DNA from 2 places in the Lentibacillus kimchii genome. Region 2 is predicted to be linked to the other one. Evidence: a T-box and tRNA genes for the amino acid it is inferred to sense, from the RefSeq annotation. Region 2 holds a T-box; the other holds one or more tRNA genes.

Region 1 (15,272 bases), 1.2 Mb from region 2:
ACCGATCGGTGAAGAGGATGACTCACATTTGGGTGATTTTATTGAAGATCAGGAAGCTGTTTCACCGACAGACCATGCGTCATATGAACTGCTGAAGGAGCAGTTGGAAGGTGTCCTCGATACGCTGACAGACCGTGAAGAGAACGTATTGCGCTTACGGTTCGGACTGGATGATGGCAGAACACGGACGTTGGAAGAAGTTGGAAAAGTGTTTGGTGTCACCAGGGAAAGAATCCGGCAGATTGAAGCAAAAGCATTGCGTAAGCTGAGACATCCAAGCCGCAGTAAACGGCTGAAAGACTTTTTGGAATAGCACGCTGTTCAGTCATTGAGCACAATGATTTGTGTGCAATGACTGTTATACATACGTATCAAACCTATGACAGACGTTCTTTCCAGTCATTTGTTTTTTTGGAAAATGCTGCACATTATCCTTTAAACTTGCCCGGTTTTGCAGTAAAATGAATTTAGCTGGGCATTTCTAATCATATCACATACATAGGGAGGAGCTACCATGCGAAAAAATGCCGTTATTCCTTATGCTTTAATTGCTGGTATAGGCATACTATTAGTTATTGTTGTTTCATTTGTAGGGTTGAATCAGCAAAAGGCCATTCAGGAAGATGATGAACAGCAGGAGCAAGCTGGAGACCAGGAGGATCAGAATGGCGATGATTCCTCTGGAAAAAAGACATCTGTTGATGGAGAAAAAGTCTTTCAGAATAATTGCGCCAGCTGTCATGGCCAGGATTTATCGGGCAAAGTCGGTCCTGCTCTGGATACAATCGGCAGCGACCATTCGAAAGAGGACATCAAAAACATTATTGCCGAGGGCCCTGGTAACATGCCTCCTGGTGTCGTTAAGGGAGACAAACGTGAAGCTGTGGCAAAATGGCTTTCGAAGCAAAAGTAACACGAAGCAGGATCATGTTAGTGCTAAAAGAGTAAGCTTACTGGTTAGGCAGCAGGCTTACTCTCTTTTATGTTAAAGTTGAGTCGACGGAGGACGTTTATATGAATTTGGCCAGTCAGCTTTCTCAGCGTTTAGAATATGTGGCATCATTTATAACAAGAGGATCCCGATTTGCTGATATTGGATCAGATCATGCTTATATTCCCTGCTATGTATGTCAGCAGGATGATCTGGCAGAAGCCGTAGCTGGCGAAGTGGCAGACGCCCCTTTTAGAAGCGCTCAGGCAACAATCAGCCAACACGGATTAACGGATCGAGTCAGTGTGCGTCATGGGAATGGTTTAGACGTTCTAGAGAGTGGAGAAGTTGACTCAGTGGTTTTAGCAGGTATGGGCGGAACATTGATTAAAACGATTCTTGATGATGGACAGGATCGGCTCAGTAATGTTGGTCGTATTATTGCTCAGCCTAACGTAGCGGTACCGATTGTTCGTCACTGGCTTGAGGAGCATGGCTATCCCATCACAAATGAAGGTATTATTGAAGAAAATGGGCATATTTATGAAATTATTGTGGCTGACAAAGATGCTGCAGCAGTGCCTATGACTGAAAAACAATTACTGTTTGGTCCTTATTTGCTGCAGCAGAAAACGCATGTGTTTTACCGGAAATGGTACTATGAACGCGCTGTACGCCGTCAGATTATTGAACAAATGAAACAAGCTGCAGAACCGGACACAAGGAAACTCGCGGCTGTTAGACAGGAATTAGCATGGATTGAGGAGGTTTTAGACGATGGCAGCTGTCATACGCAACGCTGATATTTTTACGGCAATGGAAAAATGGGCGCCGAAACATCTGGCTTTTGACTGGGATAATGTCGGATTGCAAATCGGTTCCTTTCAAAAGCCTGTTAAGAAGATAATGGTCACTCTGGACGTACTGGAGTCAACTGTTGACGAGGCTGTACAGCATGATGTAGATCTGATTATAGCCCATCATCCTCTGCTTTTTAAACCAATGAATCAAGTGAATGCGGATACAGCTAAAGGACGCGTGGTCCAAAAACTTCTTCAGCATGATATGACGGTGTATGCTGCTCATACGAATCTGGACATTGCACAAGGCGGCGTCAATGATATGCTGTGTGATCAGCTGGGGATTGAAAACCGGACAATCCTGGAGGTTAATCACACGGAAAAACTGGTTAAATTGGCTGTTTTTGTTCCCGAAACACATGTCTCGGCTGTACGAGATGCTATGGGTGAACAAGGAGCAGGGTATATAGGTGCCTACAGTCACTGTATGTTTCAATCCCCTGGTCAGGGAATGTTTAAACCGCTGGCTGGGACTGATCCGTATCTTGGGTCGCAGGGCAAATTGACATTTGCTGATGAAGTTAAGATTGAAACGATACTCCCGGCGTCAAAATTATCTGCCGTACTGAAAGCTATGACTGCTGCACATCCCTATGAGGAAGCTGCCTACGATATTTATCCTGTGGAAAACAGTGGTCAGGCCTATGGTATTGGGCGTATTGGTGACTTAGCTGATAAGCTGACGCTCGCGTCATTATGCGAAAAGGTCAAGACAGCTTTTGAGGTGCCGCATCTTCGCGTAACGGGAGACTTAAGCAAGAAAGTTAAAAAGGTCGCTGTATTAGGCGGAAGCGGCGAAAAATATCTTCACAAAGCAAAACAGATGGGGGCTGATGTTTTGATTACCGGAGATATGACATTCCATCCGGCGCAAGAAGCCTGGGAAAAAGGTTTGTCAGTTATTGATCCGGGCCATCATGTGGAAAAAGTGATGAAACATGTTACTCAGTCGTATTTAGCAGATTATTTTGCCGGCAGGGGTGTGGATATCATCGTATCGCATGCTGACACAGAGCCATTCCAATTCATTTAAGATTAAATCGTTTTTTTAATATGCCAGTATACCACTAGTAAAGGAGTACAGCTATATGGATAACCAATTCAATCAGTTATCGTTTCACCCTGTCATAAAAGAAGTCATTAATCAGCTGGCTTTTCATGAGCCGACGCCGATTCAACAACAGGCGATGCCATCGATTTTGCAGGGGACGAGTGTTATCGGCCAGTCACAGACGGGTTCTGGTAAAACGCACACATACCTGTTACCGCTGTTCAACCGGCTTGATGCGGCCAAACAGGAAGTTCAGTTTGTTATAACAGCACCAACGCGGGAACTTGCTTCACAAATATACGATGAAGTCAAAACCATTATTCAAAAGGCTGAAAAGGCTGATGAATGGTCAGCTAAGCTGCTTGTTGGCGGGACAGACAGGCAGAAAATGCTGGATAAATTAAAAAAGCCGCCACACATCATTGTGGGTACACCTGGAAGAATTCTCGATGCTGTTAAATCAGGAGCTGTATCCATATATTCGTCTTCGGCTTTCGTTATTGATGAGGCTGATCTTTCACTGGAATTAGGGTTGATTCAAGATATTGATCAGCTACTCATCCGGACGAAAGAAGACCTGCAGATTCTTGCTTTTTCCGCAACGATTCCTGAGCAGCTGGAACATTTTTATCGTAAATACATGGAAAATCCCTTGCGCGTTAAAATCAATGATTCCTTGTTGCCGGAAACATTGGAGCATCGGCTTATTTCTGCTGAACATCGGAACGACGCTGACATGATCTATGGCATTTCTCGTGCTATTCAGCCTTATTTGGCCATCATATTTACAAACGGAAAAGATGAAGCTGATGCGCTGGCAGCGTCCTTGCAGCAAAAAGGTCTGAAGGTCGGCATTATTCACGGCGGCTTATCACCAAGGGAACGGAAGCGGACCTTTAAAGAGATACAAAATCTGCATTACCAATATATTGTAGCAACTGACCTTGCATCCCGCGGGATTGATATCAAAGGTGTCAGCCATGTCATAAATGCTCAGTTGCCTAAAGAAGATAACTTTTATGTACATCGCGCCGGCAGAACAGCCCGTGCCGGTATGGAAGGAACGGTTATCAGCCTCTATCATGATGCTGATAATCAGTTGATTGGCAAGCTGCAGCAAAAAGGAATAACGTTCACATTCTGGGACATTCGAAACGGCGAATGGCAACAAACAAAATCACGGAATGAACGCAATCGCCGACAAAAAACTGCCAGTCAAACCGATGGGGCAGCATGGCAAAAAGTGAAAAAGCCGAAAAAAGTAAAACCAGGTTATAAGAAAAAGATGAAAAAACAAAAAGAAACAATCAAAAAGACGATGAATCAAAATCCGAAAAAATAATGCTGGGGTGAAATTATGTTAAAAATTGGTTCACACGTATCAATGAACGGGAAAACAATGCTGAAAGGTTCCAGTGAACAAGCCGTTTCATATGGTGAAAACGTGTTTATGATATATACCGGTGCACCACAGAATACAAAGCGGAAGCCGATAGAGGATTTAAATATTGAAGCCGGCAAAGCCCACATGAAAGAGAATGGCATCGATGATGTGGTCGTTCATGCGCCGTATATCATCAATATAGCCAACACAACAAAACCCGCGACATTTGAATTAGGTGTGGATTTTTTGCGCAGTGAAATTGAGCGGACCAATGCCCTTGGCGCCAAGCAAATTGTACTGCACCCGGGATCACACGTAGGTGCTGGAGCTGATGAAGGGATTGCGAAGATTATTGAAGGCCTGAATAATGTGCTGGATAACGTTGGCGGCAGCGATGTCCAGATTGCACTGGAAACGATGGCCGGAAAGGGTTCTGAAATCGGGCGAACATTTGATGAGCTCGCGAGGATTATCGATGGTGTTACCCATAACGAAAAATTATCAATCTGCCTTGATACATGTCACATACATGACGGTGGTTATGATGTTGTGAATGACTTTGATGGTATTCTGAATGACTTTGATAACACGATCGGTCTGGACCGATTGAAAGTAGTCCATGTCAATGACAGTAAAAACGAACGGGGCGCCCATAAAGACCGCCATGAGAATATTGGATTTGGCTATATTGGATTTGATGCGCTGCATTATGTGATTACTCATCCACAGCTGGAGCAACTGCCTAAAATATTAGAAACGCCGTTTGTCGGTGAAGATAAGAAACATAAACAACCCCCTTATCAATTTGAAATTGACATGATTAAGCACGGACAATTTGATCCGAACCTGAAGGAAAAGATCATGAATCAGTAACGATGCTGCCAGGACAGATCCAGCATGGTTACTGATTTAGAAAAAGTTTCGTCTGTTTACGAAAACAGATCGTCAAGCCCATAGGCGGCTACGATTTTCTGAAATAATGTCTCAGCTTGATCAGCTGTTTCATCATCTGTAATACGTGCAAGTTCCTGAACCATTTTGTCCCGGCTGGCCGGATCAAATGGATCGATAGAAGCTTGCTGCAGGTAGGCTGTTATGTCGGTTGCCTGTTTGCGATTTATTGAAAAATGGTATTTCTGTGCATGGTAAAGCAATTCATCTGTTGTAAGCTGCTGCAGCTTACTGCGAACCATTTGCTTGATAAATGTCGACATAGATTTGGCTCCTTTGCCGTTATTTAGTATTTATTATATGCACGATGGCTGTGAAATGACCTTATTAAATTGAAAAGTCATGACGAACCGAATTTTTCCTGTTTTTCTTTTTAAACCGTTTGAGCAGCAAGGGAGACTGACATGCTGACTTGCTTAGTGTCGTATACGGGGAAGTAATAATAGTCCCCTGCCTCAACTTCGAGCGGGGAAGTATCAGGATTCAATGTTTTGAAATCAGTCATAATCTGTGACACATTCTGCTGATTCATTGATTGATCCTGGTCACTGAGCCGTTCGACAATTGATAATACCGTATCACCTGTTTGTACTTTGACTTTAACAGCTGTTAGTTGTAATTGTTTTTCTGGCTGATGATCGTGACTGTTTAAATCAGTCTGCAGCACTGTTCCGTTGGTTAAATCATTATAAATACTTACTAAAAACAATATGATACATAGTATAAAAAGAAATTTTGTTATTTTTTTCATATGAATTTCCCCTAACAATGAAATGTAATATCAGAACGGCCATAAAATGTGGTAAAGGGGGTGAGTGTTATGATGGCTATTTTAACGATGGACTGGTTTGGGATTGTGTTAACCGGATTTGGCACCTTATTTTTAATTGGTGAACTGCTTGTGAATATGCGCGGTTTTTTTGCTCTGCTCGGTATCGGTTTTATGACCGTTTATTTCACTGTTTATGTGGAAACAGGCTCTTTTATCATGATGCTTATTATTTATCTTGCCGGAATATTACTGATTGTTATTGATGGTAAAGCTGTTAATGACGGTACCCTTGCGGCCATTGGACTGGTATGTATGCTTCTGGCTGTTGCATTGGCTGCTCCCAACATATTTGCTGGCTTATATGCGGCAATAGGTGTTATTATCGGTGGATTTTCATCGCTTATTTTCTTAAAGGTGTTTAAACGCAGGGATATGTGGTCAAAAATCACGTTGAAAGATCAGCTGACAAAGGAGAGAGGATACAATTCCCTGAATATGAATGAGAAACAACTGCTTAATCAGCGGGGGAAGACACTCAGCGATTTGCGCCCAGTGGGAACTGTTCGTATCAGTGACAATAATTACAGTGCCATGTCTAATGCAGAGTGGATTTCTAAAAATACTGCGATCAAGGTGGTTCAGGTTGATGGCACAAAAATACTGGTGGAAAAAAGCACAGATGAGCAGGAACACACCTATGATTCTTGACGATTCATAGGTTTTTTAATGTATGCCATGAAAATAATGAAAATTTTGCCTTAAATTTTGAGTAAAAAACACTGTGTGGCAGGGGAAACTAAATTTTATACTGCGTTTTCGTAAATATCCTTTACAAATTAGCTTATGGGCTTTAATAATAGGGGAGGTATGTGACAGATTTCAGCATCATTCGAAGGGTGGAATAATCTTTGAATATCGATGTGCAAACACTGATATTTGAGTTTATCGGCGGACTCGGCATTTTCCTTCTGGGGATTAAATACGTAGGCGAGGGGTTGCAGAAATCTGCTGGTGACAGGCTTAGAGATATATTAGATAAGACGACAAGCAACCCCTTTATGGGTGTATTAGCTGGTATAGTTGTCACCATTTTAATACAGAGCAGTTCCGGGACAACGGTTTTGACCGTTGGTTTGGTTAATGCCGGTTTTATGACGCTCAGACAGGCGATCGGTGTTATTATGGGCGCGAATGTTGGGACAACCGTGACGGCTTTTATTATTGGTATTGATATAAATGAGTATGCGCTTCCGATCATGGCAATTGGTTCATTTCTTTTGTTCTTCTTTAAAAACCAAAAAGTTAACAACGTGGGACAGGCTATATTCGGGTTTGGCTCATTATTTTTTGGCTTGAAGTTAATGAGCAGCGGTATGTCACCATTGCGTGATTTGCAAGCCTTTCAGGATCTGACGGTCAGTATGAGTGATCACTCCATTTTAGGTGTCATCATTGGAACACTATTTACATTTGTAGTTCAGAGTTCATCAGCTACAATTGGTATTCTGCAGGGATTATTCGCTGAAGATGCTATTGGTATGAAAGCTGCCTTACCGGTCTTATTTGGTGATAATGTTGGGACCACAATTACAGCCGTTCTCGCATCCATTGGTGCAACAGTTGCTGCAAAACGGACCGCATTTGTCCATGTTATCTTCAATCTAGCCGGAGCAGCTATCGGCCTGCTGTGTCTCGGTATTTTCAGTCAATTTGTTATGTATTTACAATCTGTGTTTGACCTTAATCCGGAGATGACAATTGCATTCAGCCATGGCAGTTTTAATTTGGTCAACCTTATCATTCAATTTCCATTTATTGGATTACTTGCTTGGATGGTAACAAAAATGATTCCAGGTGATGATGCAGTCATTGAGTATAAGCCAAAACATCTTGACCCTATTTTTATTCAGCAGTCCTCAACATTAGCTTTGGACCAAGCAAAAATGGAAATCATCCGTATGGGTGAATTTGCTTCTAAAGGGCTTGAGGAAACGAACTTATATCTAACGACACAAAATCAGAAGCATTCGGAAATGTCTATGCAATTTGAAGGGGCCCTCAATAATTTAGACAGGCGTATTACAGATTATCTGGTGGATTTATCCGGCGAATCAATGTCGGAAATGGAAGGTGCTAAACATACTGTGTTAATGGATTCTGTGCGGGATATTGAACGTATGGGTGATCATTTCGAAAATGTTATTGAATTAATAGAGTATAAAGTTACGAATAAGGTTCACCTGACGGAACAAGCTCAGCAAGATTTAAACAACATGTTTGATTTAACGATCCTGACTGTCAGGCAAAGCATAAAAGCTCTTGATAATATGGACCGCGAAGAAGCATTGGCTGTTATACAGAAAGAAGATCAGATTGACCGAATGGAGCGCACTTTTCGCAAGAAGCATATTATTCGCATGAATGAAGGACGGTGCACCGGTTCGGCAGGCATTGTATTTGTTGATATTATCAGTAACCTTGAGCGGATTGGTGACCATGCTTCGAATATTGCAGATGCTGTTTTAGGTGAGTAGATCCCCTTCGTTTTGAGTTTGTGGTACACAGTTTGGTGATGCGGTTTATCAAGATGTAATTGATTTTTTTATTGAAAACTATGTCTGGAGATGCTATAGTAATGTTGTTGTTTACATATTACACATCATTATTAAAAGCACTCTTAAGATTTAGTGGCCAAAATGATTGACAGATTCTGTCGGATGTGATAAATTATATTGCGTCGTTTAATTGAAATTAGTTTTTGACCACAACATTTTATTGATACACATTTATGGTTTAACAGCTTATGGGGGTAACCCTATCAGCTGTTAACCTACTGATCACAGGTTTGAACCTTTCCTGTGAAGTCATATGGCGGCGTAGCTCAGCTGGCGAGAGCATACGGTTCATACCCGTAGGGTCGTGGGTTCGAATCCCTCCGCCGCTATCATTGTTTAAACGGCGGCCGTGGCGAAGTGGTTAACGCACCGGATTGTGGCTCCGGCATGCGTGGGTTCGATCCCCACCGGTCGCCCCATAAGAGATTCAGGAAAATGCAAGGCTGCTTAATGATACGGACCCTTAGCTCAGCTGGTCAGAGCAATCGGCTCATAACCGATTGGTCGCAGGTTCGAATCCTGCAGGGTCCACCACTCATATGGAGGTATACCCAAGTACGGCTGAAGGGATCGGTCTTGAAAACCGACAGGCGGGTCAAACCGCGCGGGGGTTCGAATCCCTCTACCTCCTTTTTGCCATTTGGCTTGATAAGACCGCGACTTGGCGGTATTTGCTTGGCATACAGCTGTTCATGAAAAACTATGGCCCCTTATGGACTATAACAGTATTATGGCTCGGTAGCTCAGTCGGTAGAGCAACGGACTGAAAATCCGTGTGTCGGCGGTTCGATTCCGTCCCGAGCCATCTTTTAAACAGGCTTATAAGCTTGTTTTTATTTTATTATCGCAAAAAAGAAATGATATTAGGTAGAAACTGGGTTATTTGATTAGCAGATTGGGGAAGAGCGGGGCAGCACCTTTCATTTGCAATGGTTAAATCGCTTTGATAGGCTGGGAATTAAAGGGTAGCTATCAATCCCTTTAGTCCAAATATTAGAGGAGGCTGTTTAAAAATGGCATTTGAATTACCAGAACTACCGTATGCTTACGATGCTTTAGAACCTACGATTGATAAAGAAACCATGAATATTCATCATACGAAGCATCATAATACTTATGTAACAAAGCTTAATGCTGCGATTGAAGGAAAAGCAGATCTTGAGAGCAAGTCACTTGAGGATCTGATTGGTGATCTGGATGCTGTTCCGGCAGACATCCGTACGGCAGTACGCAACAACGGTGGCGGACATGCCAATCACAGTCTATTCTGGAAGGTTATGTCACCAAATGGCGGCGGCCAGCCATCAGGTGAAGTTGCCGATAAAATTAAGGCAAAATATGGCAGCTTCGATGAATTTAAAGAAGAGTTTGAAACAGCAGCAAAAGGACGTTTCGGCTCCGGCTGGGCTTGGCTTGTACTGAATAATGGTGACGTGGAAATTATGAGCACACCTAATCAGGACTCACCATTAATGGAAGGCAAGACACCTATTTTAGGACTGGATGTCTGGGAGCATGCTTACTATTTGAATTACCAAAACAGACGCCCAGAATACGTCGCTGCATTCTGGAGCGTTGTCAACTGGGATCAAGTTGAGAAAAATTATCAAGAAGCTAAATAAATAACGCAAAGGACACGGGAAATAGCCCGTGTCTTTTTTGCGTTAATTCAGCACCGTACAAAGCCCGGACTATGGTGTGCATATATGATACCGATTTGTTCAAACTACAACTGAACAAAAAGGAGAAATCGTTATGCACAAAAGTCTGGAATATATAGCTGGTAAAATTGATATAAGCCGTGACCTCATTTTATTGCTGATTATCGGCGGTCTTTATTCTTTAAGTATTTTCCTTTCCAATACCTTTGTTAACGTCTATTTATGGAAACAGGCAGGGGACTATGTAACAATTGCCTTTTACAACCTTGGTATTTATGTGTTTCAGCCCCTCACATTTATACTGGCTGGAAAAATTGCTAAAAAGGTTGATCGAATCATTGTTTTGCGTTTAGGGGTTGCGTTTTTATCCTTGTTCTTTTTGAGTGTTTTACTTATTGCGGATAATGCTGCCACTTATAATTTCCTGCTTGGCAGTGTATTAGGTGTAGGTCTCGGATTTTATTGGCTTGCCTTCAATGTTCTTACCTTTGAGATCACTGAACCTGAGTCGCGTGACTTTTTTAATGGTCTGCTTGGCGTCCTTCAGTCGTTTGCGGGAATGATCGGTCCGCTGTTAGCAGGATCCATCATTGCTGCTCTGCAGGATAATATTGGCTATAATACTGTATTTGCCATATCCTTTATTCTATTCATTGGAGCGGTTGTATGCAGCTTTTTTCTGAAACGCAGGCAAGCAGAAGGCCTTTTTCATTTCAGGCGTGTTTTACTTGAACGTCGTCATAACAAGGATTGGAAAAACATTCTTAACGCTCAGGTCTCACAAGGTCTTCGAGAAGGCATTTTTTCGTTTGTTATTTCCATTCTGGTTTTTATTGCAACCCAAAGCGAGTTCGCTTTAGGTCTGTTTAATTTGCTTCTGTCAGGCTCATCATTTATTCTTTACTTCATCGTAACCAGATGGGTGAAACCCTCGATGAGAAAAAGAGCGATCCTGGTGGGGGCGCTTATATTGTATTTCTCTATATACACGATTGTTTTCGATGCCAGTTATGTCCAATTGATGATTTATGCCGCGCTCATTGGTATTGCCTATCCCATTGTCAATGTCCCATATGCTTCTTTAACGTATGATGTTATCGGGAAAGCACGGGAGGCAAAAGATCTGCGAGTGGAATACATTGTTGTCAGTGAATTATTTGTTAACATTGGCAGAGTCACGGCAATCGTCGTATTTTTGGCAGCCATGTTTTTATTTCAGGCTGAGCAGGTTATACCTTATTTGCTTGCGGTATTTGGACTGGGACATCTGTTCATTTACGGCTTTATTAAGAATATTACTCTGGAAAGTACAAGCAAAAAAGAAAGTATAACGAAAGAGCCCATAACAGATGAAAAAAATCGCTGAACACACTTAGAATTCGGTCTAATAAATGATATAATGGGGTGACTAACTGTTAGAGGCTTAGGAAGAGGCGTAATATGTTAAAAAAGAACAAGAAACGAAAAGCACCGCTTCCTTTTCGTTTAAATATCCTTTTTTTTGCGGTGTTTTTATTGTTTTCCGTGTTAGTGCTTCAATTGGGCGTTGTTCAGATTCTCAACGGTGATGCGTATCAGGCAGAGATTGACCGGACGACGAGTGATTATACTAAAGTGCCGGTTCCCCGGGGGAAGATGTATGATCGTAACGGCAACCTGATTGTCGGTAACGATGCCGAGTATTCGATTACATATACACCGGAAAAGGGGACACAGCCAGCAGACAGGCTGGAGACCGCTGAGAAGCTTGTCGATTACATTTCGATGGACGCTGATAACTATCTGGACAGTATTACGACGCGGGACAAAAAGGAATATTGGTACTTAAAAAATACTGAAAAAGCTAAAGATCTGCTGTCTAAGAAAGAAAAAAACGATCTGGATAATGGGGAAACCTATACAGAAATCCTTAAACGAATTGATGAGGATAACCTGGATGATTACTCCGAACGGCAGCTTGAAGTGATGGCTATCAAAAAAGAAATGGATAAGGCGATGGCTTTGACACCACAGGTTATTAAAAATAATAATGTAACGGCTAAGGAATTTGCGCGTGTCTCGGCTCATTTAGATAATCTTGGCGGCGTCAATGCAACGACTGATTGGGACCGGAAGTATCCTTATGATGAAACATTCCGTGACTTCGCAGGATCGATCACATCTCAGTCACAGGGCATACCTAAGGCCAAAGAGGATTATTACTTAACACGGGGATACAGCCGGAATGACCGTGTTGGCAACAGTGGTCTGGAAGAACAGTATGAAAGCGCTCTGCGGGGCCGCAAAGGAAAAATTGAGTACACAACTGACAGCAGCGGTGACATTGTGGACTCGGATACCGTTGTTGAAGGTAAACGCGGAAAAGATCTTGTATTGACGGTTGATATGGAGCTGCAGAAAAAAATTGATAAGCTTATGCGCAGTGAAATGAAAACAGCCGTCAGAAATCAGCCTGGTGTGAATAAGGAATTAAAAAAGGCTATGGCGGTAGTTATGGATCCGAATACCGGTGATATTCTGGCAGCGAGCGGTCAAAGGTATAACCATGAAAAAAATGAATTCTCTGACATTGGAACTGCAACGCTGTATGATGGGAATCCATTTGGCTCTTCTGTTAAAGGGGCTACAGTCCTGGCTGGCTACCAATCCGGAGCTATAGAACCTGGCCAGACATTTTATGACGACGGGATTAAAATCAAGGGTTCACAGGAGAAAAGTTCTTGGAAGGACTTGGGAATGGTTAATGATCTGCAAGCCTTAGAACAGTCGTCGAACGTTTATATGTTTCACATCGCCATGCGCATGGGTGGTGAATATAACTACCAGAGAAACAAAGCAATTGATATTGATTACGATACATTTGATCAATTACGTAATTATTATGCTCAATTTGGTTTAGGCGTTCCAACTGGTGTCGACTTCCCTTATGAGTCAACCGGCTATGAAGGGTCTAATCCGTTAGCTGGTAATCTGCTCGACATGGCAATTGGACAGTATGACAACTATACAACCATGCAAATGGCGCAATACGTTTCAACAATTGCAAATGGCGGCTATCGTGTACGGCCCCATTTCATGAAGAACATTCGTAATCCCCTTCCGCACGATGAAGGTCTTGGTCCGGTTTACAAAAGCAAAAATACGGAGGTCATGAATCGGATTCAAATGAGCGACAGTGAAATCAGCCGGGTGCAAAAAGGATTCCATCGTGTCTTCAATGGATCCGAGGGAACAGCCGCAAGACAGTTTGCTGATCAGCCCTATGATGCGGCTGGAAAGACGGGAACAGCTGAGTATGATATTTATTACCCAAATGGTGATCGAAAGAAAACGGATAATACCGCTCTTGTCGGCTATGCGCCATATGATGACCCGGAAGTCGCTTTTGCCCTTATCGTGCCACATGTTGGAAAAAATGATGATTCCGATATCAACTTAAAAATCGGCGATGGCATTTTAGATGCTTATTTTGAGGAAGACCATGAGGATAACGATTAATAACTGTCGCCAAAAGACCTAAACGCCTATTAAAGGGTTTAGGTCTTTTTTAAATAGAAGCATTTTGGCTGCGTGAAATTGAGTCCATAAAAAACTGCATTGCCTGTGGCAATACAGCTTAATCTGTAAGCGTCTCGGCTATTTTCTTACGATCCATGTCCCCGGATAAATTGGATTTGCCCAGCTGTATCTGTTCACTGTAACCTTCATCTTCCAAATAGTCACTGAACTTCTGAGCGTTCTCAATAATACCATGTTCCTCGAGTTCTTCACTGATTTCCGAGGTAGCGGTACCCGATGTAACTTTTAGCGTATATGTTTTTGCATCATCCTTTGATTTGTCCTTGGCGTCTCCATCTTGATCCTGCTTATCAGCGTTACTGTCATTATCTGATTTAACTGAAGCATCGATATACTCGGACTCTGTCAGCACGTGATAACCTTCCTGCTTGATATGCTTAATCATATCATCTGTCGCAATATCATCGGCATCAGCTTGTGAACCACCAGCAAAATAGAACGTGCCCAGCATAATGATGCCAGCGGTGAGCAGACCCAAGGCAAACGAGCGTATAATTTGCTTCATTAAGGTCACCTAGCTTTCTGAGCCATTGTCTGTATTATGTAGCGTTTTATCGGACAAATCGTCCGTAAGCAATTCCTCTTCCAAGACACTGACTTTTTTCTTTAACTGGTAATTTTCCTGCATCATGGAAATTGAAAGCTGCTCCAGCTCACTTTCCAGATCAGCCATTTTATCGTTCATAAAAAACGACAAAATTAACAGGACAACTGCCATAACTGTGATGGCAATAATAGCATACAGCATATTTTTACCTCCATTCTACCATCACTGTTATAACATACATGATTGAAAAGCAAAATGGTCAAAATTTAACAATACCTGGTTCTTGAATATATAGCAAACATCTGCTATTATAGTAAAGGTCTGAAATGTGATGAATGGCTTTTTAAAATAGCTATTATAGTTTGGAGGGAAAAACATGCGTGTAAATATTACAATGGCTTGCACAGAAACAGGCGACCGTAATTATATTACAACTAAAAATAAACGAACCAATCCGGAACGTTTAGAACTTATGAAATACAGCCCAAGATTAAACAAACAGACACTGCATCGTGAGACAAAATAATGCATACGTGAAGGGTTCCTGCCAGACTGCAAGGCAGGAACCTTTTTAGTTTAAGGGCTTAAATCAGTCAGGGTGAGGTGATAAGGTGGGCAAAAGCATGTTGCGGAAACAGATCATTCAGCAGTTGGAAGCGATGCCGTCTGCTGAACGTGCTGCAATTGAAAACGCACTGACAGATCATCTTGTGTCTTCCGACCTCTGGCAGCAATCCAATGTTATAGGTGTCACGATGTCACGTGGCATTGAATGGTGTACAGAGCCTATTATTCGAACGGCCTGGAAAGAGGGGAAAACGGTAGCCGTGCCTAAGAGCTATCCCTCAGACCGAAGCCTGGCTTTTTTTATCATGCACCATTATAATCAATTGGAAACGGCGCATTATCGCTTGCTTGAAC
Region 2 (15,272 bases):
TGCTAATTAAGGGAAAGAGACTGGGATCTCCCCCGCTTATGTTACTGTCACGCGTTTTTAGAGTTGATTCCCAGCCTCATGTGATTTGTTCTAGGGCTTGATAATGTCTTTTCCGCCCATATACGGTCTCAGCACCTCCGGAATAACAACCGATCCGTCTTCCTGCTGGTAATTTTCCAGAATGGCAGCAACAGTCCGGCCAACAGCGACTCCCGAACCGTTCAATGTATGAACAAATTCCGGTTTGCTGGTTGGCTCACGCCGAAAACGAATGCCTGCACGTCTCGCCTGAAAGTCCTCAAAATTAGAACAGGATGATATCTCCCGGTACGTATCCTGCGCTGGCATCCAGACTTCAATATCATATTTCTTGGCAGCCGTGAAGCCAAGGTCACCAGTGCACATACTCATAACCCGGTACGGCAGGTTCAGCCGCTGCAGCACTGTTTCAGCGTGACCCGTCAGCACTTCCAGCGTTTCATATGAATCCTCCGGCAGTGTAAAATGAACCAGCTCGACCTTATTAAATTGGTGCTGGCGAATCAGTCCGCGTGTATCCCGGCCCGCAGATCCAGCCTCAGACCGGAAATTAGCACTATAGGCTGTATATTTCTTAGGCAGCTCATCACTCGCTAGAATTTCATCCCGGTGAAAGTTGGTAACCGGCACTTCCGCAGTTGGAATCAGAAAATAATCATGATCTTCCAGTTTGAACACATCTTCCTCAAACTTGGGCAACTGTCCAGTCCCGGTCAGGCTTGTGCGATTAACAATCTGCGGCGGCATCATTTCTGTATAACCATGTTCATCAGCATGCAAGTTCATCATAAAGTTGATTAAGGCCCGCTCCAGACGTGTCCCTAATCCTTTATAAAATACAAAACGGCTTCCGGTTACTTTAGCAGCCCGTTCAAAATCAAGAATGTCCAAGTCATCAGCAATATCCCAGTGTGCTTGTTTGTCAAAATCAAAGGATGGCACATTGCCCCATTGCCGCACTTCCTTATTATCATCCTCATCATCACCGATTGGCACACTTTCATGGGGAATATTCGGGATGGACAGCATAATGGTTTCCAATGTGCTCTCGATTTCCTTTAGTTCTGAGTCCAATTGTTTAATTTGCTCGCCGACTTCCCGCATTTCCTGAATCGTCTCTTCCGCATCTTTTTGTTCTTTTTTCAGGACTGAAATTTGTTTGGATGTTTCATTGCGCTTTGCTTTCAGTTTTTCGGTTTCCGAAATGAGCGTTCTGCGCCGCTCATCAAGTTCCCGAAATCGTTTCAGTTCAGATAAATCCTCACCGCGGTGAGCTAACTTTGCCTCGACTTCCTCAAAGTTATTCCGCAAATATTTCAGATCCAGCATCGTCATCGCTCCTCTTCTCTGGTATGTCTTCCAGCAACATAAAAACTCCCGTCCCTGATAAAACAGGGACGGGAGTTTACTTCCCGCGTTGCCACCCTTATTGAAGCATCAGTATGCTTCCGGCTTTAACACGATAACGGCGATTGCCGGACTGGCCTAAGCTGCATTCAGCCAGTCAGTTCAAGGATGGATTCACATGCGGCTTTCATCGGTTTCCACCTGCCACCGACTCTCTGGGTTAAAGCCAGCATGTTACTGATTCCTGTCATAACTGTTTAATCATTTTGTTAAAGGATAGCTGATTTAAAGAACATATGCAAGTATAGGCATTATACCACCAGATGAAAAATCTATTCACTGCGCTCCTGCATACGGTCCTGTCCTTCCAATGTTCCAACATCGATCCCTTTCATAGCTGTTCCAAGATCCTGCGACAGCTCACCGATCAGTTGGTAATCGGTATAATGAGAGGTTGCCTGGACTATGGCATTAGCAAGCTTCTGCGGATTATCAGACTTAAAAATGCCAGATCCGACAAACACACCATCTGCTCCCAGTTCCATCATTAAGGCTGCATCAGCTGGTGTTGCAACACCGCCAGCTGCATAATTGGTTACAGGCAGACGGCCTTGTGCTTTAATGGCCAGAAGCTGGTTATATGGGGCGCCTATTTCTTTTGCGTATGTCATCACTTCATCGCTGGACATTGCTGTAAGTTTCCGGACTTCCGACTGCACCTGGCGCATGTGGCGCACTGCTTCGATAATATTGCCTGTACCCGGCTCACCTTTTGTACGCAGCATCGAAGCACCTTCTGTCATACGGCGGGCAGCCTCACCCAGGTTGCGGCAGCCGCAGACAAACGGAACGGTATAAGCCGACTTCTGTATATGATAAGTATCATCTGCTGGTGTCAGAACTTCACTCTCGTCAATATAATCAACACCCATCGCTTCCATAACACGTGCTTCGACTATATGGCCAATCCGCGCTTTTGCCATAACCGGAATCGAAACGGCGTTCATAACTTCCTTCGTAATCTCCGGGCTGGCCATGCGCGCTACACCACCCGCTGCGCGAATATCTGATGGAACACGTTCAAGTGCCATAACCGCAACGGCTCCGGCATCTTCAGCTATTTTAGCCTGTTCAGCATTAACAACATCCATAATAACACCGCGCTGCGGCATTTCAACTGCCCCTTGCTTCTGCTCATCCATGTAAACCCCTCCTGCTCTAAGTAAACTCACTTGAGTAATCGAGCCTTTCCAATCATTAACCTGTTCCCTTTCAGTTAAAACCAGCCTTTCACTGTATCAGCGACTGTATGAAAAATATTACCAAAAAAACTGCCGATAGCGCCAAGTGTCAGCATAAACCAGTTATCTTTTTCAACTGTACTCTGAGCTGTTAACGCAACTGTTTTTTTACCATCACCTGACGTGATATAACCGTAATCATGATCACCATCGTAGCTGATTTCGGCTGTTCCGACCTGGTCACCTTTTTCAACTGGTGCCGTCAGTTCACCAGCGTCATTCAGCTTATCCTTATCCAAATGATATGTCAGACTGTAATCGTCAGCCTCGTCTCCTTTAACCGGCGTCTTGAATGCTTCTTTTGTAGCGACATCAACTGTGTCAGCTTTGCCTTTTGCAACAGAGACAGACGATTGATCATCAAGCTTGAAACCGGCTGGGAAAACTTCTTCCGTTTCAAATTGCTTAAAGCCATAATCCAAAAGTTTGGCTGTTTCCTTGAAACGTGCTTCCATACTTTTCGTCTTCATCACAACAGATATCAAACGATTATCATTCCGTTCTGCTGTGCCAGTAAAGCAATATTTAGCAAGGTCGGTGTGGCCAGTTTTTAAGCCGTCCACCCCTTTATAATAGAATTGGCGCAATGAACTGGCAGCATCCTTATCATGATCAAGCATCCAGTTCCAATTCGTAACCTTCTTGCCTTCAAATTTAATTGAAGGTTTCTTCGTCACATCGAGAGCCTTTGGATAATCATGTACCAGACGATATGCGAGTAATGCTGCCGAGCGGGATGACATCAGATTATTGGCATCCGGGTCAGTTCCCTCAGGCACATTATCACCAAGAGAGGAATTGGCGAGTCCGGTTGAATTAACAAATTTCGTATCCGTCATGCCGATTTCATCTGCTTTGTCATTCATCATCTTGACAAATTCACCTTCAGATCCAGCTACCAATTCAGCCAGAGCAATCGTTGTGGCGTTATCTGAATTAATCGCCATAGCATCATACAATTCTTTAACTGTATAGGCCTTATCCTTCTTCAAGCCAACGCCTGAAGTAGCTGTGTCGGCAGATATGCTATAAACGTAGTCACTGATTTTTGTTGTTGTATCCCAGCTGATTTGACCTTCATCAATAGCTTCATGCACAAGATATTCGGTCATTAGCTTGGTCATACTAGCTGGAGGCAGGGACGTATCGGGATTTTTGGCATACATAACTTTCCCCGTGTCATAATCGACCAGTATCGCTGATCCGCCCTCGATGTCTACTTCGTCTGCTGCTTTTACGGCTAACGGCTGCACCGCTATTATTGTCACCATTACCGCCACTGCCAGTAATAGTGACAACCGTTTCTTCACGTTGTGTGTCACTCTCTTCTACCTCCACCTTTTGCTTAAAGTCAATTATTATGATACTTCTGATAGTTTATCATAAAAACACGGGAAAAAATAGACAGGGAAAAAGCCCTATCTATTCATCCCATCAGGCGTCATAGAGCCCTTTTATCGGGACTATTCATTCACCTGATTTTTTGTTGTACGACAGACGTTTTTAGTATCTCAGCCTCATGAATAATTTGGTGATTCCTTTGTGATTTGCACATCGTGTGGATGACTTTCCCGCAGGCCAGCGTTGGAAATCCGGATAAACTGGGAGTCATCTCTTAAAGCGTCAATTGTGGCTGTTCCGCAATAACCCATGCCTGCGCGCAATCCGCCAATCAGCTGATGGATCGTATCAGCGAGTGGTCCTTTATAGGCCGTTCTGCCTTCAATGCCTTCAGGTACAAGTTTTTTAGCATCTTCTGCGTCCTGGAAATAGCGGTCTTTAGAGCCTGATTGCATAGCACTGACGGACCCCATGCCGCGATAAACTTTATACGATCTGCCTTGAAAAATCTCCATCTCGCCAGGGCTTTCCGTAACCCCCGCAAACATACTGCCCAGCATCACAGCATGCGCACCTGCTGCAAGGGCCTTGACAATCTCACCTGAGTATTTAATGCCGCCATCAGCAATGACCGGGACATTATACCGCGAGGCTGCAACTGCACAATCATAAACAGCTGTTATTTGCGGGACACCGATGCCTGCAACAACTCTGGTTGTACAGATTGAACCAGGACCGATTCCCACTTTAACAACCGTTGCACCAGCCTTAATCAATTCTTCCGTAGCCTCAGCTGTTGCCACATTTCCGGCGATAATCGCCAAGTCCGGGTACGCTGCACGTACTGTGCGGATTTTTTCAAGCACACTTGCTGAATGACCATGGGCTGTATCAATAACAATGGTATCAACACCCGCTTCAACAAGTTTTTCAATCCGCGTCATAGCATCTCCCGTAACGCCAACAGCAGCTCCTGCGAGCAGACGCCCCTGATCATCTTTTGCAGCACTCGGGAACTCAATCGCTTTTTCAATATCCTTGACCGTAATTAATCCTTCAAGCTTGCCCTGATCGTCAACCAGCGGCAGCTTCTCGATCCGGTGTTTCTGCAGCAAGTGTTCAGCTTCTTTTAAGGTTGTCCCAACAGGAGCGGTTATCAGATTGTCGTGCGTCATGACATCCTGAATACGCATGGCATAATCCAGAATAAAACGCAGATCGCGGTTCGTTAAAATACCAGTTAATTGCTGATCTTCATGATTATTGACAATCGGAACACCAGAAATGCGAAATTTCCCCATAAGGTGTTCGGCATCATAAACCTGGTGCTCGGGTGTCAGAAAAAATGGATTAGTAATGACGCCGCTTTCGGACCGTTTTACTTGGTCAACCTGCTCTGCCTGATCCTCAATCGACATGTTTTTATGAATGATGCCCAGACCGCCTTGCCGGGCCATTTCAATAGCCATGTCAGCCTCAGTAACTGTGTCCATTCCGGCACTGATGAGAGGCGTGTTCAGCTTGATCCTGTCTGAAAGATATAGGCTGGTATTCGCTTCATTCGGCAGGACATTCGACTCGGCCGGCATCAAAAGCACATCATCAAATGTTAATCCTTCTTTGGCAAACTTGTCATCACGCATGTTTAATCCTCCTTCTATCCATAGGCCCTATGGCATGATTATGATTGGTGATTCTGGTGAAACTAGGCAAATAGGTGGTACATACCCTCGATTCTATTTGTATATACAATACGCCAACTCTTCGGCTTTTTCAATATGCTTGAATGATTGTAATAAAAGAAATTTAATTTAAAAAAATCAGATTACTAAAGGAGGAAAGACGATGGACACACAGCACGTAAAGGACTTTTATACGTATCTCCAGTCACAGCAGACCTCCCAGTCCTTTTTATATAGGTGTTATCAGCAGCTGGAAGGTGTTAATGCTGAGGTCAAAAGTTTTGAAAACACTCACGCCTTTATCAATTATCTCGATCACGGACTGCGTTTTTACGAAACCGGAAAACAGCTGGAAACACTGCTGCAGCCGCTGTTGTTATTCTATGGCATGAGTCATCTGCTGAAGGCTGCTTTGTTGACGGTAAGGCCAGACTACCCTGAATCCACAGCAATACTCGCCCACGGTGTATCGGCACGTAAACGGAAAAAGCGAGATTATACATTTATGGCGGATGAAGTCAAGCTTCAGAATAATGGATTGTATCCTTATGCAGCAAAATATTTATTTGCTGTAAACGAGCCACCTTTTACTAAAGTGACTATGGCTCAGCTATTAAGTCTGATCCCGGAAATGGATTCTTTATGGACATTTCAAAGGAAACAGAAACTCGCAGCTGTCGGTGATGCAGGAGGCGGGCAGCTGCAGTTTCCTGCATCCCTGCTGGACAGCTATCACATAACGGCCAATGCCCTGATTAAACGGATTAAACCCTTTGTGCCGGCCATCGAACGGCAGGAGACAAACCGCACCAGTATTGCCGTCACGTTAGACCAGCCTTTTCAGCCTGCAGCAAACAGCCCCTTTTTCACAGACAGTAAATGCCAAAAGCTTTATTTTCCGTACCACCGTGAAAACTTTTTAGCCATACCAGAAGTTCTGCTGCACTATTTGCTGCTCTATAACCTGAGCATGCTCTGTCGTTATGAACCGGAATGGTGGGGTGACCTGCTGACGGACCGGCCCGATCAGGATTATTCTTTTGTTAAGGCATTTTTAAATATAACGTCAGAAAAAGTACCGCTTATGCTCGGCCGGATTCTGCTGCAAAAGCATGACAGCCTTTAAATCAGGCTAGTCCCACATCGCTGTAATGCTGAGGTCCGGGTAATCTGTCAGGGGCAGAATACTGCCTGTATCGTTAACTCTTACGAGCGGACGCGCCGGCTGTTGAGCATCCGTATAAACAACCTCGCCAACCTGACCCGTTGAAAGCCGGACAGTGGCACCGGCTGAGCTATTGACAAAATTATCCATAAACGACTTAACAATGTGGTGGTCGAGTTTCGTATATTGATCATGCCGCAATTGCTCAATCGCGGCGAACGGGGACTGCCTCTCCCGATAACTGCGTTCACATGTCATGGCATGATACAAATCGCATACAGCAATTATACGGGCATAATCATGAATGGTCTGATCTTTCAGTCCCAGTGGATACCCGGAACCATCCAGTCGTTCATGGTGCTGGAGCACAGCCACTTTCACATCTTGTGTGAGTGCAGGAAGTTTTTCCACCATGCGATAGCCATAGACCGGGTGCTGTTTAAGATCCTTCAGCTCGCGGTTAAGCAATGCCCTGTCCTCTTGCAGCAATGCATCATTCACTCGGGCCATACCACAATCACATAACGCACCTGCCAAACCAATCTGCAGCCATCTCCCCTTATCATAGCCCATTTTTTTAGCCAAATACGCAGAAAGAATGCCAACAGATACACTATGATGATAAATATAGTCTTCTTGTAAGGCATGTTGATGCAATGTAAAAACAGCCCGCCCAGGGTGGTCAATTGATTCAAATAAAGGAATGAGCACCTGCCGCACATCTGTAATATCGATAGGATTATGATTCTGCCAGCCTTTAAATAGCTGTTTAAAGTCCGAAACGGCTGTTTTGTACTTGTCAGCAAAGGTGTCTTCAGCTGGCTGAGCACTTAGGGACTGCTGCGCGGCATCATCGGCTGTCCCAGGTTCAAATGGCTCGCCACTGGCCAATGTTTTTGAGATATCAACCGTTTCAACTAAAAATTTTTGTAATACTGTGATATGACTGTCTGTTAAAGTCACGTTTTTAGGAATGATTGGTTTAGCTGTTTTCCCCATCACGTCTTGCAACAGTATACATCCAGACACTAACTGCGATGGCTTAACACGCATGGCCAGGCCTCCTTAAAAGAAAAGGTGGCCCAGCGCGAACACAAACGTATTAGTGTGTTGGCCGGGACACCTGTCAGCTTAGGTTTTATCAGTCACTTAGGACTCCTGATCATTATCCTGCTCGTCTGTTGTTTCCGTTTCTTCAGCATCTTTCTCATCGCCGGCAGCACTTGCATTATCCTCTCGTTCGACATTGGCAACCGTTGCGACTTCTTCATTTTCCTGAAGACGAATCAGACGCACTCCCTGGGCACTGCGGCCAGTCTGGGAGATATCAGCGACGGGGATGCGAATCAGCACACCTGCAACGGTGATCATCATGATGTCTTCTTCACCCGAAACGGCTTTAACAGCGACGACTTCACTGTCTTCAGCCAATTTGCACGTAAAAATACCTTTTCCGCCGCGATTGGTGATACGATACTGTTCTTCCGGCGTCCGTTTACCTATGCCTTTATTAGTCACATGCAGTACATCATAACCGTCATCAAGGATTTCCATGGAGATGACTTCATCATCTTCCCGCAGAGAGATGCCGCGTACGCCGGCTGCATTTCGTCCCATCGAACGTACCTGAATTTCCGGGAAGCGGATCAAATGGCCCATTCGGGTACCCATCATAATATCCTTTGTTCCATCTGTTAACCGGACCGAAATCAGTTCATCATCATCACGCAGACCCAAAGCAATCAGACCGCCTTTGCGTATATTCGCAAACTGTGACAGTTTTGTGCGTTTTGATAAACCATATCGCGTCGTAAAGAATAAATAGTAGTCATCACTGTAGGCCGATACAGAAATGGCAGCATTGATCCATTCATCCTTTTCAATCTGGAGCAGATTAATAATTGGGATGCCCTTAGCCGTACGGCTGAACTCAGGAACTTCATAGCCTTTCGCGCGATACACTTTTCCTTTGTTGGTAAAGAAAAGAATCGTATCATGTGTCGACGTGGAGACTAAGTGTTCCACAAAATCATTTTCATTTGTCCCCATGCCCTGAATGCCGCGTCCGCCGCGCTGCTGTGTCCGGTACGTGGATGCAGGGAGGCGTTTAACGTAACCCTGATGGGTGAGCGTTATAACAACATTTTCTTCAGGAATCAAATCTTCATTTTCTATAAAGTCCGCTCCGCCAGCAATGATTTCCGTCCGGCGTTGATCATTATAGGTCTCTTTGATCTCCGATAATTCGTCCCGGATAATCTCAAGCACTTTCTCCTCATCAGCTAAAATAGCTTTCAGCTCAGCAATTTGCTGGAGAAGCTCATCATATTCGTTGGTAATCTTTTCGCGTTCAAGGCCTGTGAGACGCTGCAGGCGCATATCCAGAATGGCCTGTGCCTGTTTTTCACTCAGGCTGTAATTCGTCATCAGTTCCTCACGTGCGATATCTGTCGTATTCGAATTGCGGATCAGTGAAATAACCTCATCCAGGTGATCAAGTGCGACACGCAAACCTTCCAGAATATGAGCACGTGCCTCGGCCTTTCGCAATTCAAAAGCCGTACGCCGTTTAATAACATCCTTCTGATGATCAAGGTAGTGTTCAATGCATTGCTTAATGGTTAATACTTCTGGACGCCCGTTAACCAAAGCGAGCATATTAATGCCAAAGGTCGTTTGCAGAGCTGTATATTTATAAAGATTATTAAGCACTATATTTGGATTTACATCACGGCGTAATTCAATAACCACACGCATACCATCACGGTCTGATTCATCCCGGAGATCAGTGATGCCCTCAATCCGTTTTTCACGGACGAGCTCAGCAATTTTTTCGATTAATTTCGCCTTATTAACCTGGTATGGCAATTCCGTTGCAATCAGCGATGACTTACCATTTGCGTGCTCATCAATATGTACCTTTGCCCGGATTGCGACTGACCCTTTTCCAGTTTCATAGGCTTTGCGTATACCACTTTTGCCAAGAATTTCACCGGCTGTTGGAAAATCAGGACCAGGAAGATAATACGCCATTAATTCCTGAATCGTAATCTCAGGATCCTTGCTGACAGCCAGTACGGCATCAATTGTCTCACCCAGATTATGGGGTGGAATATTCGTTGCCATCCCCACGGCAATACCAGCTCCGCCATTAATAAGCAGGTTCGGGAACCGCGCCGGAAAGACAGCCGGCTCCCGCTCGGTTCCGTCATAGTTATCGGCATAATCTACGGTATCTTTGTTAATATCACGCAGTAATTCCATCGAAATTTTAGACATGCGGGCCTCTGTATAACGCATGGCCGCCGCCGAATCGCCGTCGACGGACCCAAAATTTCCGTGACCGTCCACCAGCATGTAACGATAACTAAAATCCTGTGCCATACGAACCATCGATTCATAAACCGCTGAATCCCCATGCGGGTGATACTTACCAATCACTTCGCCGACGATACGGGCAGATTTTTTGTGCGGCTTATCTGAATACATACCAAGATCGTTCATAGCATAAAGTATTCGGCGATGGACAGGTTTCATGCCATCACGAACATCAGGCAAAGCCCGCGATACGATGACACTCATGGCATAGTCGAGAAAGGATGTGCGCATCTCCTGGCTGAGATTAATTTCCTGAACGTTTGGACGTTGTTCATCTGCCATTCCATTACCTCCAAATTCTAAATCAAAGTGCCGGCATCAGTTTAATCCGGCATACTTAAAAGGGCCGGTTAGATATCCAAATTCTGAACATACTGGGCGTTTTCTTCAATAAAGTTACGGCGTGGTTCCACTTTATCGCCCATTAGCATGTCAAAAATATGATCGGCCTCCATCGCATCAGTCAATTCAACCTGGAGCAATGTCCGGCTTTCCGGATTCATGGTTGTTTCCCAAAGCTGGGTAGCATTCATTTCACCAAGCCCCTTGTAACGCTGCAGACCTGGTTTTGGTGATTTCGGCAATTCATCAAGAATGCGCTGCATCTCATCATCATCGAAAGCATAACGGGCCGTCTTGCCCTGCTGGACTTTATATAAAGGCGGCTGGGCAATATAAACGTAGCCATGTTCAATCAGCGGCCGCATATAGCGATAGAAGAAGGTTAACAGCAATGTACGGATATGCGCACCATCCACATCAGCATCAGTCATAATAACGATCTTATTATACCGGGCTTTCGTGATGTCAAATTCATCACTGATGCCGGTTCCCATTGCTGTAATCATGGCACGAACTTCATTGTTTGAGAGAATTCTATCAAGCCGTGCCTTTTCGACATTCAGAATCTTGCCGCGCAAAGGCAAAATAGCCTGGAAGTGTCTGTCACGACCCTGTTTAGCAGAACCGCCTGCTGAGTCACCTTCCACGATATACAATTCGCTGATCGCTGCATCCTGTGATGAGCAGTCTGCCAGCTTACCAGGCAGATTACTTACTTCAAGTGCGCTTTTACGGCGGGTTAATTCACGTGCCCTTTTGGCTGCAGTTCGGGCCCGCGAAGCCATTAAGCCTTTTCCAACGACAAGTTTAGCAATGTCCGGATTTTCAAATAAGTACTTGGAAAATGCCTCACTTAATGTGGTGTCTGTCACACGTTTCACTTCGCTGTTCCCGAGTTTTGTCTTCGTCTGCCCTTCAAATTGCGGGTCCGGGTGCTTAATGGAAATGATGGCTGTCATACCTTCACGGACATCATCACCACTTAAGTTCGGATCATTCTCATTAAACATATTATTCTTTCGCGCATAATCATTAATGACACGCGTCAGCCCGGATTTAAACCCGGATTCATGCGCACCGCCTTCATACGTATGAATGTTATTAGCAAAGGAGTAAATATTACTGCTGAAGCCGTCATTATACTGAATAGCAACTTCTACCATGATTTCCGAGTCTTCACGCTCAGCGTAAAACGGTTCATGCAGCACTTCCCGGTCACGATTAATATACTCAACATAGGAGCTGATGCCCCCCTCATAGTGATACTCAACCGGGTCCTCATCCGTCCGTTTGTCTTCGAGTGATATCGTGACACCTTTGTTTAAGAAGGCCAATTCGCGCACACGCTGATCAAGTGTGTCAAAATTGAATTCTGTCGTTTCCGTGAAAATCTCAGAATCGGGTTTAAAATGTGTTGTCGTGCCGGTCACGTCTGAGTCACCAACTACTTCGATATCTCCCTGTGGTGCACCTTTTTCAAAGCCAAGATAATAGACTTTGCCGTCTCTGTGAACATAGACTTCCAAATAACTGGATAATGCATTAACAACAGCAGCACCGACGCCGTGCAAGCCGCCGGAAACTTTGTAACTGCTATGGTTAAATTTACCACCAGCATGGAGTACTGTCATAATGACCTCAAGCGCCGGTTTGCCAGTCTTTTTCTGAATATCAACCGGGATTCCACGCCCATCGTCAGTCACCGTTATACTATTATCCTTTTCGATTATGACCTGGACTTTATCACAAAAACCCGCCAGCGCCTCATCGATACTGTTATCAACGACTTCCCATACCAGATGGTGCAATCCTCTCTCACTTGTCGTACCAATATACATGCCGGGACGTTTCCGTATGGCCTCAAGTCCCTCCAGCACTTGTATTTGATCGGCGCCATAATCTTGTTCATGTGAATTATTTTGATCTGCTGACATTTTTTTCACCTGCGTTTCCTGGAAAAACATAGCCTGCTTGAGAACCGGGCAAGCCATATGTTTTCACATACTTTAATAGGTTTTCCTTGCATCATGGGCTGTTAAAACAAACGTCACTCGATATCATCAGAATAGTCATCCAGTTTACTGATCATAGAACTCATACTGGAGCGTTTTTTAAGTGTGGGAACAGATAGTGAGCTGTAATAGATGGTATCACGGGTTACAACAACTGATTTAGCCTCATCAGCTGGTCCGTAAATTTGCTGCTGGTCAGCTTTTTTCTTGACCATGTCTTCCATAATGCTTGAGGATTTTACAATACTGTAATCAATAATCGAGACAACGTCTTCGGAGCGAATAACATTATCATTGCCAAGATGAATAAACATCCTATCCCCCCAGTATCATGTGTTGATCGTGCCCCCACTGACATGGAATAACTGTGCCTGTTCCAACGTCTGCTCATCGATGCCGTCAATCGTGGTTGTTGAAACAAATGTCTGGACTTTGCCGCGAATCGTATTTAATAAATGGGATTGCCGGAAGTCATCCAACTCACTTAAGACATCATCAAGAATCAGGACTGGATATTCCCCGACTTCATGGCATATCAGTTCAATTTCCGCCAGTTTGACAGAAAGGGCAGTCGTCCGCTGTTGCCCCTGCGAACCGTAAGTTTGTACATTTTTGGCATTGACATGAAAATGAACATCATCGCGATGTGGGCCAATCAATGTTGTACCACGTTCGATCTCCTTTGCCTGCAGTTCGCGGAATTTATTAGCATATATATCTGCCAGTTTTGCCTTAGTCATCCATTCTGATACGTCAACCGTTGGTGCATAACGTATCGTGAGCTGTTCGGATCCGTTGCTGATCCCCTCATGAATCGGGGCGGCCCACTGCCGCAGCAGATCCAAAAAAACAAACCGGCGTTCCACAAGTGTTGCAGCATGCTGCACGATTTGATCTGTTAAAACATGGAGCGTGGTTGTATCTTGTGTTTCGCGCCGTTGCAGCTGTTTTAGCAAATGGTTCCGCTGTCTCAGAATTTTTTGATACTGGCCAAGGTGATAAACGTAGGCCGGCTGAATCTGGCCAAGTTCCATATCGATAAAATGCCGTCTGATTTTGGGTTCACCTTTAACAAGTGATAAATGCTCAGGTGCAAACATGACGACATTTAAACCACCAATATAATCACTCAGCTTTTTCTGCTCCTGCCAGTTAAGTTTGGCTCTTTTGCCTTTTGCTGACAGTATAATCTCCAGCGGAATTGACTGTCCGCGCTTTGTCAGCCTGCCTTCTATTCGGGCATATTCCTGTTCCCAGCGGATCAATTCTTTTTCCCGCGGTGTCCGGTGGGATTTGGTAAAGGCAAGAACATAAATCGCCTCCATCAGGTTTGTTTTCCCCTGGGCATTTTCGCCGATAATGATATTGATTTTGTCATCAAAGGAGACTGACAGCTTTTCAATGTTTCGAAAGTTTTTTAATTGTAGCTGGTCAATATGCATGGCAATTCTCCGTTATTCACCTTTTGTAACGACGTAAACACCAATATCACCCATGTCAATAACATCATACGGATAAAGCTTTCGCCCTCTGCGGTGTTCCATTTCGCCGTTCACCAAAACACCTTCATCCTGCAGGAAAGTTTTTATCATGCCGCCTGAGTCAAATATATTCAGCAGTTTAATGCACTGACCGAGTGGTATATAGTCTGTTTCAATCGTTATTTTTTCAGGATTTTGCATCGTCATCACCAAATTTATCGTTATTCAACAATACGTTTAACTCCCGTCTATTTTACTAAAGTTTTCGTGTTATGGGAAGCGTTAGGTTCATGATTGTGGTTAAAAGTGGCAAAACGAGGCTGGACAAATTCGAAAGTTATCAATCCTAAAGACGAATCATAAGAGAATCTTTTATTCCAGCCTCGTGATATGTGGCTATACACAAATAAGCTCAGTAAGTTCTAACCGGTAAAATCAGCTGTAAGACGGAATTGTCATCAGCAGGCCTAAGTACGAATGGGCGCATGGCTCCGGTGAATTCAATGCGAACATCTTCATTTTCAATCACTTTCAGAGCATCCAGCATATACTTGGCACTGAAGGAAATCTTCAGATCATCCCCCTCAACAGCCTGGAGCTGCACTTCCTCTGAGGCCTGACCAACCTCCGGGGAATTACTTGTAATGTGTAAGTCCTGTTTATTTTCTGTCGTAAGACGTACAACATTATTGCGTTCTTCTCTGGCCAGAAGGGAAGCTCGGTCAATTGTATTAATTAAATCTTTTGTTTTTACATGAATAACTGTTTGGCTCTGTTCAGGAATAAGTCTGGCTGTCTCTGGAAAATTCCCATCCAGAAGCCTGGATAGAAAGTGCAGATGACTTGTCTGGAATAGAATCTGGTTATTCGTAATACTGATTTGGACGTTGTCATCATCGTCATCAAGCACCTTTGCCAATTCATTAAGGCTTTTTCCCGGTACAACAACATTGGAAATGCTGAATTGGGCATTCTCCATGGGAACGCTCCGTGCAGCAAGCCGGTGACTGTCAGTTGCTGTAAAGCTTAGTGTACCATCAGCAAGTTCAATATTGACGCCGGTTAATATGGGCCTTGTTTCCATTGTTGAAACAGCAAAACCTGTTTGCCTGATCAGATTCTTCAATAAGTCAGATGGAATGTCAAAGCTATTGCTGCTGGCTACTTCAGGCAATTGCGGGTAC

Evidence for each region. A T-box is a leader RNA that pairs with one kind of tRNA and senses whether it is charged. The one in region 2 lies ahead of serS (serine--tRNA ligase), so its partner is inferred to be a tRNA-Ser.
Region 1: it encodes a tRNA-Ser, which carries the amino acid that the T-box ahead of serS (serine--tRNA ligase) is inferred to sense. The anticodon was not compared.

Annotation. Positions count from the first base shown of each region.
Region 1 is NZ_AP043934.1:1,643,629-1,658,900, reverse strand. It holds gene rpoD (RNA polymerase sigma factor RpoD) at 1-313, shown strand, start outside; gene cccA (cytochrome c550) at 515-913, shown strand; gene ACZ444_RS08940 (tRNA (adenine(22)-N(1))-methyltransferase) at 1,015-1,734, shown strand; gene ACZ444_RS08935 (Nif3-like dinuclear metal center hexameric protein) at 1,709-2,824, shown strand; gene ACZ444_RS08930 (DEAD/DEAH box helicase) at 2,880-4,184, shown strand; gene ACZ444_RS08925 (deoxyribonuclease IV) at 4,200-5,099, shown strand; gene ACZ444_RS08920 (DUF2624 family protein) at 5,156-5,440, opposite strand; gene ACZ444_RS08915 (hypothetical protein) at 5,551-5,928, opposite strand; gene ACZ444_RS08910 (NfeD family protein) at 5,998-6,657, shown strand; gene ACZ444_RS08905 (Na/Pi cotransporter family protein) at 6,858-8,483, shown strand; tRNA gene ACZ444_RS08900 (tRNA-Met) at 8,820-8,893, shown strand; tRNA gene ACZ444_RS08895 (tRNA-His) at 8,908-8,983, shown strand; tRNA gene ACZ444_RS08890 (tRNA-Ile) at 9,022-9,098, shown strand; tRNA gene ACZ444_RS08885 (tRNA-Ser) at 9,106-9,195, shown strand; tRNA gene ACZ444_RS08880 (tRNA-Phe) at 9,297-9,369, shown strand; gene ACZ444_RS08875 (superoxide dismutase) at 9,578-10,186, shown strand; gene ACZ444_RS08870 (MFS transporter) at 10,320-11,591, shown strand; gene ACZ444_RS08865 (peptidoglycan D,D-transpeptidase FtsI family protein) at 11,666-13,723, shown strand; gene ACZ444_RS08860 (hypothetical protein) at 13,842-14,309, opposite strand; gene ACZ444_RS08855 (hypothetical protein) at 14,319-14,552, opposite strand; gene rpmG (50S ribosomal protein L33) at 14,728-14,877, shown strand; gene ACZ444_RS08845 (5-formyltetrahydrofolate cyclo-ligase) at 14,975-15,272, shown strand, end outside.
Region 2 is NZ_AP043934.1:75,273-90,544, reverse strand. It holds gene serS (serine--tRNA ligase) at 91-1,368, opposite strand; T-box leader at 1,430-1,646, opposite strand; gene pdxS (pyridoxal 5'-phosphate synthase lyase subunit PdxS) at 1,719-2,588, opposite strand; gene ACZ444_RS00715 (serine hydrolase) at 2,663-4,009, opposite strand; gene guaB (IMP dehydrogenase) at 4,205-5,671, opposite strand; gene ACZ444_RS00705 (YaaC family protein) at 5,874-6,836, shown strand; gene ACZ444_RS00700 (HD-GYP domain-containing protein) at 6,843-7,928, opposite strand; gene gyrA (DNA gyrase subunit A) at 8,025-10,535, opposite strand; gene gyrB (DNA topoisomerase (ATP-hydrolyzing) subunit B) at 10,604-12,529, opposite strand; gene remB (extracellular matrix regulator RemB) at 12,643-12,921, opposite strand; gene recF (DNA replication/repair protein RecF) at 12,937-14,049, opposite strand; gene ACZ444_RS00675 (RNA-binding S4 domain-containing protein) at 14,062-14,289, opposite strand; gene dnaN (DNA polymerase III subunit beta) at 14,501-15,272, opposite strand, start outside.